One region of the Nodularia sp. UHCC 0506 genome, then DNA from elsewhere that is predicted to be linked to it. Evidence: predicted binding sites of a transcription regulator. Region 1 holds the regulator's gene; each other region holds the start of a gene.
The links. Region 1 encodes NtcA, which controls nitrogen genes in cyanobacteria. Its sites were predicted from a motif close to TNTGTANNNNNNNNTACANA; they were not measured.

Region 1 (3,767 bases):
TTTTGATCAATCCATCCAATTGGGCAATTTTGCGATCGCGTTGGTTAATAGCTGTTTTAGCTTCTGCGTACAGCCGTTGCCGTTCTGCTCGGAGTTCCTCAATCGCCCCCTGCAATGTCTCTCTCTCATCATAAACACTTTGCAGTTCAGTTAAGGCTCGTCGATACTGGCTCACCAGTTCAGCTAACTGGTTTTGGGTGCGTTGAAGTTGAGTTTGTGTGGCTTCTTGTTTCGCGTTAGCTGCTTGCAAGGATTTGTTAATTACCTGTAAGTCTCGCTGTGCTTTGGTTTGCTCAGTTCTAGCTGTACTTAACTCAATCTCTACTTGACTTTTTTCAGTTTCGGCAGTTTTTAGCTGTTCCCGCTTATTTCTCAGGTCTTTTTGAATATCTTCAAGCTCAAATACCCCTTGGCGCAGTCCTTTATCAGCTGCAAATAAGATTCCTAATGTTGATGCCGAAATTAACCCACCAGTAAAAATAGTTACTAGTACAGCCGTTTTTTTCGGACGCAGGTTAAATAGTGAGAGGCGTGCTTTGCCAACTCGTGTGCCAATGCGATCGCCCACGGTGGCAATTACGCCCCCCAAAATTAAAATTGCTGCTATCAGGATGTACCCGGTGGTCATCTTCAGCTACCGTTCACCTAGTGTGCCGGAGGCATAATGCTTCCAGATACAGCCTACTACTTTCATTCATTACCTTTTGATATTCCCACTATCACCATAGTGGAATTCTACAAAGATTTTGCTTTGTATCGCAATTATCGAGGCGTTAAACCCTGTTGGTTTAGGTGTTGAGCGTTTATTTGACCGTAGTCTACACTTAGGCTTTAACGTCTTTACTGACCCCCTGATTTTACCATATTCGAGGGAAATTCAAGTGAACTGCTTACTTAAGGTGACAGGTTTATGCACGGTAATCTTCTTTTTGTGGATTGAAATCATCTGTTTTTCACGCAAGTCCCCTAGTAAACGAGTTACAGTTACACGAGTTGAACCAATTGCTTCTGCGATCGCCTGATGAGATAACTTCAAATCAATCGTAATCCCATCAGCACAAGGAACCCCAAAATCACGACAAAGAATTAACAGAAAACTCACCAGTCTTGAACCCATATCACGGTGAGCGAGAGTTTCGATCATCATCTCTGTTTGGAGAATCCGCGAAGAAAGGCCTCGCAGCATCAACATAGATAATTCTGGATTTTCCTTAAACGCTTGCTCAACCTGTTCAATTGGCGCTGACAGTAACTCTACAGGTGTAAATGCCACCGCATGATAGAATCTATCGGATTTATTTCCCGTCAGTAATGACAACACACCAAAAACACTATTTTCCCGCAGCAGTGCTACCGTTATTTCCTCTCCTGCCTCATACACCCTGGAAAGTTTCACAGCACCCTTTAAAAGAAAATAAACTCGTTCAGCAGGATCGCCGGGAAAAAATATTGTTTTATTGCGTTCAAATGTTTCTACAACTGGAGGAAATGCTCCGGTCGCCATCTGACGAAATACATTTGCTAGGGCTTTATCTTGTGTCACGATCATCTCCCTTCCCCTACCCAATGCCGGAAAAACAAAAACTGATTACCTAAGAATACACCTGAAAAATCAATAAAGCACCGTCAACCTTTCTGTGCATTCCTATACTCAAAGCCACAACTTCGCAGTTATTTGTTCATAATGATACATAATTTTTGATGTTTTTAGCGAGTAGTTGTTATAAGTTCTTGCACAGTTGTGGTCATCAGGTTTTTTCCCCAAAAATTCACGATATCTTGAGAATATCTTCAGGATTATCTGGAGAAACTTTTCAAAAAACAGTTCTCCTAATGATCATTTTTGCAAAAGTTGTGCAGAACTAAGACAAACTCGCCTCAGATTCTAGTATGCTCCTAATGATTGATCACATTCACAATTTTTATGCTGAATCTGACTGGAAAAAACGCCTTAGTTACAGGGATTGCCAACAACCGTTCCATTGCCTGGGGGATTGCTCAACAACTGCACAAAGCCGGGGCTAACCTGGGTATTACCTACCTGCCAGATGAGCGCGGCAAAATGGAGAAAAAAGTGGCGGAGTTGGTGGAACCTCTCAACCCCAGTTTATTTGTTCCCTGTAATGTTCAAGATGATGCACAAATTGAATCTACCTTTGCCGCCATCCGGGATAAGTGGGAGAAATTAGATATTCTCATCCACTGTTTAGCCTTCGCTAACCGAGATGATTTGACTGGCGATTTTAGCCAAACCTCACGTTCTGGTTTCAAAACGGCGTTAGAAATCAGTACCTATTCGCTAGTGCAGTTAAGCGGTGCGGCCAAACCCCTCATGACAGAAGGTGGTAGCATTATCACTTTGACATATTTAGGCGGCGCGAAAGCAATTCCTAACTACAACGTCATGGGAGTAGCTAAAGCCGGATTAGAATCTAGTGTACGTTATTTGGCTGCTGAACTGGGGCCAAATAACATTCGAGTCAATGCCATTTCTGCCGGGCCGATACGTACATTAGCTTCTTCAGCAGTAGGCGGAATTTTAGATATGATTCACCATGTAGAAGAAGTAGCTCCCCTACGGCGCACTGTGACGCAGCAAGAGGTAGGCAATACTGCGGCTTTCTTGTCTAGCGATTTAGCCAGTGGCATTACAGGGCAAGTTTTGTATGTAGATGCAGGATATGAAATCATGGGAATGTAGTCATTAGTCATTGAGATACATCTTCTCCCCCCTGCACCCTGCCCCTGCCCCTAATACCCTTTAACTATGCAAACAGATTGCCTAAGTTCAACTGAAACTGCTCGCACTGCTTCTGTTCATCGCACCACTGGCGAAACTGATATAAAAGTTACGATCAACTTGGATGGTACAGGCATCTGCACAGCAGCCACCGGGATTCCGTTTTTGGATCATATGTTGCATCAGATTTCTTCCCACGGGCTGATTGATTTAAATGTCCAAGCCCAGGGAGATTGGGAAATTGATGACCACCACACCAATGAAGATGTGGGTATCACTTTAGGGCAAGCGTTTAGTCAAGCTCTAGGTAACAGAAAAGGTATCGTTCGGTTTGGGAATTTTCTCGCCCCATTAGATGAAGCTTTAGTGCAAGTGGCGCTGGACTTTTCTGGTAGACCTCATCTGAGCTATGGTTTGTCAATTCCTACTCAGCGAGTGGGAACCTATGACACTCAGCTAGTTCGGGAATTCTTTGTCGCCTTGGTCAACCATAGCCAAATGACACTGCACATTCGTCAACTAGATGGCATTAACTCCCATCATATTATTGAGGCGACATTTAAAGCTTTTGCTAGGGCAACCCGCATGGCGGTGGAAATTGATTCTCGTCGTGCTGGTACAATTCCCAGTTCTAAGGGTATCCTATAGAATGTCAAGGTTAAAGGAACCACTGAGCTACTCAATTTGTGATCATTGTCAAACTTAGTGGTGTATGAAAGTGCTGAGTGGGTAGGGGGCGGGTTTTGGCAGTGAGTCTGTAGTCCGTCGAAATCCTTGGTAAACCCGTCCGTATAGGCAGGGGAATGCTGAGTATCAACCCAGCTAATTCAAGGACTTCCAGCAATCAACACTGACATGATCGCCTTGGCAGTTGTTATAATTGTGGCTATGAAGTCTGGTGTAGATATCCCTGATCCTCAACTAAATACTATTGATAATCCGCCAGTAGTCCTCACTGCTGATTTGCGAAAAGTTTATCGCACGGGTTTTTGGCTGAATCAAAAAATTGTCTCGCTCAAAAGCTGTT
Region 2 (3,767 bases), on a different contig from region 1:
TTATTTGACTTATTACTGTAAATCTCGACGGGGTTTGGCTAACCAAGGATGGAAAGATTCTGGCGACTGCATTGTAGACCATAAGGGTGAGTTAGCCACTGGTCCCATTGCTTTGAGCGAGGTACAAGCTTATGTTTATGCAGCCAAAATTCAACTAGCAGAAGTTGCTAAGATGAAGAAGCGGCTAGACTTAGCAGAACGTTGGCTAGATGAGGCGAGACACCTGAAGGTGCGTTTTAATCAAGATTTTTGGATTAAAGACCAAGATTTCTGCGCTTTGGCTTTGGATGGCGATGGTAAACCAGTGGAAAGTATTACATCTAATCCTGGTCACTGTTTGAATTTAGGAATTTTCACACCGGAAAAGGCCTACAGTGTGGCGGAACGGTTGCGCGCGCCAGATATGTTTAATGGTTGGGGGATTCGGACTTTGAGCAGTTTGTCACCAGCGTATAATCCCATGGGTTATCACATTGGTTCGGTTTGGCCTCATGATAATTCTCTCATTGCAATGGGATTGCGATCGCTCGGTTTAATTGATCAAGCTTTAGAAGTCTTCCAAGGTTTGTTTGATATGACTAGTCAACAACCATATCAACGTCCTCCAGAACTTTTCTGCGGTTATGAACGCAATGGAGACCATGCGCCTGTACAGTATCCAGTAGCTTGTACACCACAAGCTTGGGCGACTGGTACTATATTTCAACTGCTGCAAATGGTAGTTAATTTAGTCCCTGATGCTCAAAATAATTGCTTACGAATTATTCATCCGACTTTACCAGAATCAATTAATTCTCTATCACTCCATAATTTGAAAGTAGGCGCTACTATCCTAGATTTAGAGTTTGAGCGCTCTGGAAGTACAACAGCTTGTCGCGTTGTGAAAAAACGGGGTAATCTACGGGTGGTGATTGAAGCGTAATCAGGGGATTTTATAGGGGTGTATAAATAAACCCCTATCTCACGCACCAGGCGCAGAGAGTCAGAATTGAGCATTTCTCAAAAAGAGTAGGAGTAGAGCTAGTTTATGGTGACACCAATAATACAACCAGCAACTCAAACCTTATATGACCAAGATTATTATCTGTGGGTGAGGACAACTATCAACCAACTTCGCACGGGACAGTTTGCTGCGGTTGATTTAGATAATTTGTTAGAAGAATTAGAAAATATGGGGAGAAGTCAGAAGCGCGCAATTAAAAGTTTATTGATTAAGCTTCTGGAACATCTACTAAAACTTAAGTGTTGGGATACCGAGAGAGAACGTAATCAAGGACATTGGAAAGGGGAAATTAGGACATTCCGCAGACAGATAACAGATGAACTTAAAGATAGTCCTAGTTTAAAACCTTATATTTTAGAAATATTCGATCAATGTTATCAAGAAGCGAGAAAAGAAGCAAGCGATCGCTCTCAACTGATGATCGACCTATTTCCCCTCATACCCATTGGTTCCTTAGAACAAATCTTAGACGAAAATTGGTTTCCCGAATATGAAGCTAATATTCAGCAATAATAGGGGTTCATGACTAAACCCCCAATACTACAAATACCAAATTATGAATTTCAAAAATTAAGCCTCTTCTTGACGGTCGATTTTCTGTCCTGGAGAAGATTCATAAAGAGCATCTAACTGTTGACGAGCATCCTCAACGTTGACTGAACGCATTACTAACAAAGGTTCTTTAATTAAATTACCCGCGTTATCTAATAATTCTGGGTGAGGAATAAATTGTTTTCTGGAAGAGACATAGCCTTGATTATCTGTTGATGAATATTTACCGGGATAAACACGCTCCCGATCAAAACTGAACATAATCAAGTTGCGAATTAAATTAGCTACGGCTAAAACAGCCAGAATTGTAAAAGCCAGAATGTAAAGTAGGTGTAACATCGGATTTTCCTCTAAGAGCAGCAAGTTTTAAAACTTTATTCGGTGGCCGTTTGCTTCGCCTATATTATGAGAGTCGGCAAAGATAAATATTTCACGCACCATTGATGCGCTTATACTTGTTATGGAAAAATTTGTTAATCTATTCAAACTAAAGTAGCATGGGATACATTATTTATTAATAAAAATAATGTTAAGGATTTTGAATCTTTAATGCGACTTGTAAAGCCAATCAGACTGCAAAAAATCGACCAAGGCGTACTCTTAAACTTCTAGTGACTGACGAAAGCGCATTGATACATTCCAGCATTCTGTTACCAATCTGTGCCAGGGCATTAAGGTGGTCATCTCAATACCGACTTGTCCATCCGTGGCGGTAAATAGCATTTTTGCGGCGTTTAGCTCCTCTTGCGCTTGCTTGATTCGCAAAAGTAAATCTGATTGCTCTTCTTGACTCATAAATGAGAGTTGCCCGGTTTCTAACAATTCGCGCGATCGCGCAAACCAATAATTAAAATCCTCCAGCAGAGGTTCTAATACCGTTTTCAGCATCTCAGCCCCTGGTATATTCGAGTCTCGCATAAATAAAAAGTATATTTCTAACTTCCCCTAAAATATTAACATTTTTTACAATTTTTAACATTATTCTAGACTCTCTCCTCAGATAGATTGTGGAAAAATCTGTAGTAATGATTACGAAATAGATTAAAATTATAATTACCGTAAGGTTTATTTAAAATTTAAAATAGATAAACAAGCTGTACAGACATTTAACGCAAAAATCTTGCTGGCAGGGCGTTAGCGTAGCTCACCGTATGTATAGCCAGGCAATTTTGCATAATTCCCTAGTATGGGTCTGAGTCCTTAGCACTCATCTGCTGCGGTTTATGAGAATAAGCATTAATTCCAGAGAAATATTAAAGTCAACTTGGCAGTAATGAAAGCCAGTAAACTCGTTATATTTGAAGCAGACTGAAGAGTGCTGAATTAAGAGTTAAGAGTTAAGAGTTAAGAGTAAGTTTCTTTCCCCTGCTCCCTCCCCCTCTGCCTCTTCCCAGTCCTTGGTAGATTTTTCACAGCTTCAACAACTAAAATTATATTTTTGCAATCACTTCGCTCATGGTTCAGCAACCGATGTCGCCAAATTCAAATCTCAGTCCATCAGAACAACCCGAAAAAATTTATTTACCACGTACCAGCGAATCGGAAACATTAAAGCAGATTCGCCACACAGCTTCCCACGTAATGGCAATGGCGGTACAAAAGCTGTTTCCTAAAGCGCAAGTTACAATCGGTCCTTGGATTGAAAACGGTTTTTACTACGACTTCGATAGTCCAGAACCATTTAGCGAAAATGATTTGAAAGCCATTAAGAAAGAGATGGTGAAGATTATTAATCGCAAATTGCCGGTAATTCGGGAAGAAGTCAGCCGAGGAGAGGCCGAAGCTAGGATTTCGGCCATTCAGGAACCTTACAAACTCGAAATCCTGGGAGATATTAAACAAGAACCGATCACAATTTATCATCTGGGCAATGAATGGTGGGATTTGTGTGCCGGGCCTCATGTAGAAAATACCAGCCTATTGAATCCTAAAGCTATTGAATTAGAAAGTGTGGCTGGAGCTTATTGGCGTGGGGATGAAACCAAGGCACAGTTACAACGCATCTATGCGACTGCGTGGGAAAGTCCAGAACAACTGGCTGAGTATAAGCGGCGCAAAGAAGAAGCGCTACGAAGAGACCACCGTAAACTCGGTAAGGAACTGGGATTATTTATATTTTCCGAGCAAGTGGGTCCGGGTTTACCCTTGTGGACTCCTAAAGGTACTTTGTTGCGGAGTGTGTTAGAAGATTTTCTGAAGAAAGAACAGCTTA
Region 3 (3,767 bases), on a different contig from region 1:
AACAGCTACACGCGCCCAGGTAGCCGCGTTTATATATCAGGCGTTAGTCAGTTCTAATCAAGCTTCAGCAATTAATTCGCCTTATATCGTTGCCCTGCAAACGACTGCACCCACACCTATATCTGTCACCATTCCCCAAGGAACTGCTATTCCTGTGAAATATGATCAGGCAGAAAAAATCCTGGTTACGAAAGATGAAACAGCACCTTTGACTCTGACAGTAGACCAAAATGTAGTTACCCAAGAAGGAAGAGTAGTCATTCCGGCTGGTAGTCAAGTGGTTGGTAAACTCCAACCGGCTCGAGGTGGTTCGCAATTCGTGGCCGAAAGACTACTGTTAACCACAGGTGAAGAGTATCAAATTAACGCCTCTTCAGAAGTAATTACTAAAACTGAAACCATTAGACGAGGTACAAGCACCAGTACAATCATCCAAAATACTCTCTTAGGTGCTAGTGCTGCGGCTGCGGTATCTGCTGTTACAGGCGATCGCGCGATCGCCACAGAAGAAGTCCTCGGTGGTGCGGCTATCGGCGGTTTAATTGGTCTGTTCTTTGGTAGAAACAGCGTTGACTTAATCGCGATCTCACCTGATACCGATTTACAAATGACAATCAATCAAAACTTGCTGGTTTCAGTGAGATAGTAATTGGTCATTGGTCGTTGGGGAGTTACCATCTTCTCTCCCCCTGCTCCCTGCCCCCTGCCCCCTGCTCCCCTGCCCCCTGCTCCCTGCCCCCTGCCTCTTATCCCCCCTGCTTCTTCATTGGCAACCAAATTATAAAAGTATTTCCCGGTGCATCGGCTGAAGACATAGTTGAGTTAATTGCAGGGCTGAAAATCTCGATTTCGCCCTGCATTTGTTGTATTAATTGTTTTGCGATCGCTAGTCCTAAACCACTACCAGGAATTTCAGTTTGCGCTTGTACTCCCCGATAATGGCGTTCTCCCAAATGTGCTAAATCTTCTGGGGGAATTCCAGATCCAGTATTACTAATAGCAATTCCTTGGAAATTAACTTTTTTTTGCCCTACCTGAATGAGAATCTTGCCACCTGGAGGAGTGTACTTTAAAGCGTTATCAATGAGATTACTTAATACTTCTTGTAATGCTTTGACATTAACTTGTACTAGTGGTAAATTTCTAGGAATTTCTGTTTTCAGTTGTAGATGACGCTCCTGTGCTATGGCTTTAGCTGACACTAGTAATGGTGTTAATAAATCAACTACAAAGCAATCAGTTTCTTTCTCTCCCGTTCCCGGCAACAATAATGCTGGTTTGCGCTCTTTCTCTACAGTTGCTTCTACAAATACTTCATTTTCTGGCAACGATAAAGGCGCTAAATCTGCCTCAGTCCAGTCAATTACTTGATCGAACTGTCGTAGCAATTCTTCTAGGCGATCGCTTTCTCGGACAATATTCGCCCCTACTTCACGATTGGGATCACCTTGTCGCAAGCGTTTTAATAGCAGTTTGCCAAAAGTGCGTAATGCTGTCAAGGGGTTACGAAATTGGTGCAGGAGATTATCGAGCAAATCTCGCTGCTGTTCTTGGAGAATTTGTTGTTGGTGTAACTGATGTTGTAGCCAAGCTCGACGTTGATCTAGAATACAGGCGATCGCCAGCGTCTGGACTATTTTTTGAATTTCGCTTTGCTCTTTTTCATTCCATGCCCGGTCTTCTCTACCCGTCACCAACAACCCCATCATCACACCTTCATGAATTAGAGGCAGGACAATTTGGTGTCCACTGAGCCGAGATTCCTCTGTTAAATCAGGTTGTTCAGCATCTACTTTCCTTGTCTCCTGTGATGAAATCGGTGATCCCGTCCCGGCTGTCAATAATCTACTCTGTTGCTGAGGTAACACCAAAACATCTCCAATTGTTGCTTCCGTCATATCTTCTCCTGGTCGTAAGACTGCTGTCTCCGGGTAAACGACTACAGGAATTAATTTTGCCTCACCAGCAGGAGCATCCACCAACTCTTGTGTTAAGTAAACAACACTTAAAGATGCTCCCAGTCCTTGGGTTAACAGTGCTATTTGCTCTCGGCATAGAGCAACAAAATCTGAACTGGCAGACATTAACATTTTTTAGCTTTTGCTCAAGATCACAGAATTTGAGGGAAGATAGAAGAATGTTGCTTTATTTTTTTCTCACTCTTTGCATCAAGCTTAACTAAATCTTTGCAGTAATGGTTTGCACCGGGGGATTATATGCTTTACCAATTTTAAATATTATCTTTCTGTATCAAAAGTTTAAGAACTATTGATATTTTGAACTAGAACTTATATAATTGCGACGGATTTTGTAGCTATAACTACAATCTATAGCTTGAAAGAGGAGGACAATCAGTTGGCAAGAAGACGTAAGCGGAAAAGTCGCCGTCGCCAAGAAGGACGACGCATTCTAGAGCATGTGCCTCAATATAGCATCGAAAGTGGCGAAGAAAAACCTGTAACAGCAGCGAGAAAATTCATTCAAGCTGAAGGGATTGCGCCACCAGCATTGCTACTTGTAAAGCGAAATGAACACACAACAGACCGTTATTTCTGGGCAGAGAAGGGTCTGTTTGGCGCTCAATACGTAGAAGAAAACCATTTCTTGTTTCCCAGTCTGCGGACATTAGAATCTCCAGTAGGTATGGAACCAGTGGCTGTGGCTAGCCGCTAGATATAAATGGTTAACTTTTAAATGATCGAATGTTGGCTTCTCACAATCATTTAACTAGTAAAGTTGCTCAGTTTATGCAAAGTTTTCGTTTTTTTTAAGTTTGTGAATGATTTGCCAGTATATTATCAAGCCCAGTTAATTGGACTGAATAAGAAAATCAGCTTCTTCTCAAACCGCGTTGGTTTGTATGAATTGATTTCTAGTCAAATGATACAGAGGGGAGTCAGATAGAGCAAAATGCGTCCGCAAGTGAGAGTTGAGTTGCGCTCTCCTTCAATGGATTGCCCAGGAAGCTCAGTAAGCAGATATAATTTTTTCCCTACGATGCAATGTCGTAGGGAAAACTTATGTATCCGCCAACTTTTTCCTCCTCCCTCATGTCAATCAGCCGATTTCAACTGTAAAGCCTTTTGTAACTCCATGAGTTCATCTCTGTGGGCAATTACAGTAATTTTACTTACAGAGCTTGATTCCCCCTGCTTTGCTGACTCTATCTGGAAAGATACCTTCTCAAATCTTCCTGATTTTTTCCAATAAAACAGACCACTCAAAGGCGAAAGTATGACTAATCCGATAAATAAAGTACCGAAGTCAGGAAAAAGCATCGATAAAACCAACGCCAGACAAGCCATACCTCCAAATGCCAGTAGTGTTAAAAACACTGCTAAAAACCAGCTAGGTTGAACAAAACCTTCAAAAATAACTTGATTTTTTTCTCGGTCTATGGTTTCTACTTGGTAAGACCGCGAGCGAAAATACTCCCGAACTTTGGGCATTAAAGCATTTTCATCTTGTTCAGAGACAAGTTGTGCTTTCGTGATCCGGTCTTTGGTGGAAGCACGAATAAAGAAAAACAACCCAACTGATAACAACAGTGTGAGCAGCAACGTCGATGGAACAATTGCAGTATCCATAACTAAATTGTTATTGTTTTCATTGGAGTACACTTATCTATGATGAGTTATTCATTAATTATTCATTATTTTGTTCTCCCGTTTCTGTAATCTTGCCAAAGTTGTGCCAAATCCTGTGATCGTTCTTGCCATTCTGGAGAAACTTGGTACATCCGCCTGGGGCGACCTCGCCCTTCGAGT
Region 4 (3,767 bases), on a different contig from region 1:
AATAGGCCGGCGCACCTCTAACCAACGTTTTACTGTTACCTGTAACCGCCTATCTGCTGCGGCAGTAGCATCAATCACACCAACTAGCACCACTTGCAGCAAAATGAAGTTACCAATCCACCAAGGTTTCATCATGTTTTCACCAAATAGATTCTTAGCAAATGAGTAACTTGTTTTTTCTTTATCTTTCAACGGAAATAAACAACTCGTGCATCTAGCCCGTGATATCTAAGCAAATTAGACAAGCACTCCGCTTGTTCCCTTTTGGCAAATCCTCCAGCATATATAAAAGGCCCAAATCTGTGTTGTGCCAAAAAAGCATAATTATTATATTTCTTGGCAATATCTAAAGCTGTGTCTGACTGGTTGGGAACCACAACTACGTATGGACGGGTTGCAACTTTGCCAATGACGATCACATTGCCCTGCCTGTCACTATTGGCCGGTTCGGTAACTGCGGGTAAACTATTGGCAATGCAATTGGGCGGCTGCGCCCAAGTTTTGCTAATGAAAGCTTCTCCTAAAACAGTTACGATAATTCCTATAATTAGATACTTAATCACTTATGTATAAAATATTCATAGTAATTCTGCATACCAAAAAATTTTAATTCTTCAGAGTGTTGACTCTGCTGCTATGCGGGGCAACATCGGGTTTTTATACAGGTTGATCACCTTATCTGTATAAAACATATTATCATCAAAGCACCTCAAGGATGCAACTAGCTTTCATTTGGGGTGTTCAGCATCCTTGTTATCAGTGAAATTTCATCAAAACAATGTCTTTGCGCCTAATTTTCTCTGATTTCCGCAGTTTTATGGTTGAGATATTGGATTTAAAAAAAAGCGATCGCCTCCAGGTTTAACTGAAAAAGCGATCGCTTTATATTGCTTGATTTTATACTTGTGTAAAACTCCTAAATATCCTTCTCGCTCAACTCACGAGTCATATAATCAAAAGGTTCATCGACAAAGGCAGTATCAGCAACACCTGCGGCTGTAACTTGTGCCTTGACCATATCCTTAAGAATTTGGATACCAGCAACTGTCGGACTAATAGGGACACCTAATGAATTGTAAGTTTCTCGCAATCCTTGGAGTACACGCTCATCTAACACATTCATGTTACCCGCCACCAAAGCATAAGTAGCATAACGGAGGTAGTAGTCCATATCCCGCAGACAAGCCGCATAACGACGAGTTGTGTACGCATTTCCGCCAGGACGGATCAACTCTGGTTGTTCTTCAAATAACTTAGAACCAGCCTGCTTGACGAGGGAAGCAGCATTCGAGTTAATTGCCGCCGCCGCTTTTACCCGTGCTGTACCACTTTCAAAATAAACTTTGAGGCTGTCAATCGCATTCCGGTCAAAATAACGTCCAGCAACGTCATAATTCTTAATCAAGCTTGTAACTGCATCACGCATTCTTTCTTCTCCCAATTAATGCTATCTATGGTTTGATATTAATTTGGTTGCACTTATGCACCAGTAAATTTTTGTGGCATTTATTTTATTTAAAATATGATGCGGCACAAAAACAATTTATCTGCTATCTAAGGATTCTATGCCAAAGTTGACCCGAAGAGATGAACTTTACGTTTTGTGCATATGTGAGGCAAAAGGTTAATATAAGCTGTAATCCAGATAAGCTGTAACAAAAACTACAAAATCTTCTAATGTCCAGGATTTATGATATTTCAGGTGTGTCATCTACAACTTGGTTCAAATCATCTGGGTTAGGATGCTTTGGAAGATTCTGGTTTGATTTTTAGGAAATAGGTAGAGAAGGAGTAACAATGACAACCCCACAAGAAGTCTTGAAGTTGATTCAAGATCAAAACATTCAGATGATTGATCTGAAATTCATCGATACACCAGGAACTTGGCAGCATCTGACGTTGTACCAAGACCAAATCGATGAAAGTTCCTTCTCTGATGGCGTACCTTTCGACGGTTCCAGCATTCGGGGTTGGAAAAACATCAACGAATCAGACATGATGATGGTACTTGATCCCAACACTGCTTGGATCGACCCCTTCATGAAAGAGCCAACGTTAAGTATAGTTTGTAGTATTAAAGAACCCCGCACAGGTGAATGGTACAGCCGTTGCCCCCGTGTTATTGCCCAAAAAGCAATAGATTACCTAGTTTCTACTGGTCTTGGTGATACAGCATTCTTTGGCCCTGAAGCAGAATTCTTTATCTTTGACGATGTTCGCTTTGACCAAAATGCCCATGAAGGCTACTACCATGTAGACTCTGTAGAAGGTAGTTGGAATTCTGGTAAGAAAGAAGGCCCCAACTTGGGTTATAAACCACGCTTCAAAGAAGGCTACTTCCCGGTATCGCCCACGGATAGTTTCCAAGATATGCGTACCGAAATGCTGCTGACAATGAAAGATTGCGGCGTACCTATTGAAAAACAACACCACGAAGTTGCTACTGGTGGTCAGTGCGAACTAGGTTTCCGCTTTGGTAAATTGATCGAAGCTGCTGACTGGCTGATGACCTACAAATATGTCATCAAGAATGTTGCCAAGAAATACGGCAAAACTGTAACTTTTATGCCAAAACCGATTTTTGGCGATAACGGTTCAGGTATGCACTGTCACCAGTCCATCTGGAGAGATGGCAAACCGCTATTTGCTGGTGATAAGTATGCTGGTTTGAGCGAAATGGGACTTTACTACATTGGTGGCATCCTGAAACACGCACCAGCACTTTTGGCTATTACCAACCCCACAACTAACTCTTACAAACGCCTAGTACCTGGTTACGAAGCACCAGTGAATTTGGCCTACTCTCAAGGGAACCGTTCTGCTTCTGTGCGGATTCCTTTATCTGGCGATAACCCCAAAGCCAAGCGCTTAGAGTTCCGTTGTCCTGATGCGACTTCTAACCCTTATCTAGCATTCGCAGCCATGCTGTGTGCTGGTATTGATGGCATCAAGAACAAAATCCATCCTGGTGAACCCCTAGATAAAAATATTTATGAACTTTCTCCAGAAGAACTGGCGAAGGTTCCTTCAACTCCGGGTTCTCTGGAATTGGCATTAGAAGCACTAGAAAACGATCATGCTTTCTTAACAGAATCAGGCGTTTTTACCGAAGACTTCATCCAAAACTGGATTGACTACAAGTTAGCTAACGAAGTTAAGCAGATCCAGATGCGTCCTCACCCCTATGAGTTTTACCTCTATTACGATTGCTAATTGCGATTAGTAGTGAATTTTTAGCCACCCTCGTAGGGTGGCTTTTTTTTAATTATCACTATCAAAAATTAAGTTTATTGCCATTTTAAAGCCAGGACTCTAGAGTTTTAGTCTTTGACCTCTCTTTTGTGTTAGCTCATAGAAGCGTGGCTACTTTCATAAATCAGGCGAGTCGTAGGGTCAATCTTCCCTTGAATGGGACTCCAGTAGTCGGATAATTCTTCAGGAAGACCCAGTTCCTGTGCTGCACGCATCAGCATGGATTGTTGACGATTCTTCACTTGTTGATATTGACGCATTGCTAACGCACGAGTTCTATCTTGAATAGACATGACCAAAGTCCTCCTTATGGTTTTCGTTATAAATGATTGGCTATTTATCCCTTGACTTTCATATTAACAATAATTCTGTATCTAAAGCTACAAAATTGTATTTTTGTAACAAAAATTTATATTTGAGTAACTGACAATGACGATTTTCTAGTTAAAAGCCCTACCAAAACTACTTTTTGAAGCTAGATGATTCTCTCGTTATAATTTTTTACATATAATTAC

Region 2: the regulator NtcA is predicted to act here: its motif matches at 2,572-2,591, upstream of VB654_RS08890 (DUF2605 domain-containing protein).
Region 3: the regulator NtcA is predicted to act here: its motif matches at 2,308-2,327, upstream of VB654_RS01750 (DUF3155 domain-containing protein).
Region 4: the regulator NtcA is predicted to act here: its motif matches at 1,650-1,669, upstream of glnA (type I glutamate--ammonia ligase).

What each region holds. Positions count from the first base shown of each region.
Region 1 is NZ_JAYGHH010000006.1:166,203-169,969, forward strand. It holds gene VB654_RS06930 (DUF3084 domain-containing protein) at 1-628, opposite strand, end outside; gene ntcA (global nitrogen regulator NtcA) at 878-1,549, opposite strand; gene fabI (enoyl-ACP reductase FabI) at 1,925-2,701, shown strand; gene hisB (imidazoleglycerol-phosphate dehydratase HisB) at 2,768-3,388, shown strand; gene VB654_RS06950 (ABC transporter ATP-binding protein) at 3,629-3,767, shown strand, end outside.
Region 2 is NZ_JAYGHH010000009.1:145,075-148,841, forward strand. It holds gene VB654_RS08875 (amylo-alpha-1,6-glucosidase) at 1-922, shown strand, start outside; gene VB654_RS08880 (DUF29 domain-containing protein) at 1,028-1,516, shown strand; gene VB654_RS08885 (DUF2973 domain-containing protein) at 1,574-1,894, opposite strand; gene VB654_RS08890 (DUF2605 domain-containing protein) at 2,156-2,473, opposite strand; partial or broken gene thrS (threonine--tRNA ligase) at 3,011-3,767, shown strand, end outside.
Region 3 is NZ_JAYGHH010000002.1:18,298-22,064, forward strand. It holds gene VB654_RS01740 (S-layer homology domain-containing protein) at 1-646, shown strand, start outside; gene VB654_RS01745 (HAMP domain-containing sensor histidine kinase) at 747-2,090, opposite strand; gene VB654_RS01750 (DUF3155 domain-containing protein) at 2,356-2,673, shown strand; gene VB654_RS01755 (cofactor assembly of complex C subunit B) at 3,054-3,587, opposite strand; gene VB654_RS01760 (PadR family transcriptional regulator) at 3,653-3,767, opposite strand, start outside.
Region 4 is NZ_JAYGHH010000023.1:46,483-50,249, reverse strand. It holds gene VB654_RS14310 (FecR family protein) at 1-135, opposite strand, end outside; gene VB654_RS14305 (hypothetical protein) at 189-563, opposite strand; gene apcB (allophycocyanin subunit beta) at 917-1,426, opposite strand; gene glnA (type I glutamate--ammonia ligase) at 1,798-3,213, shown strand; gene VB654_RS14290 (hypothetical protein) at 3,345-3,545, opposite strand.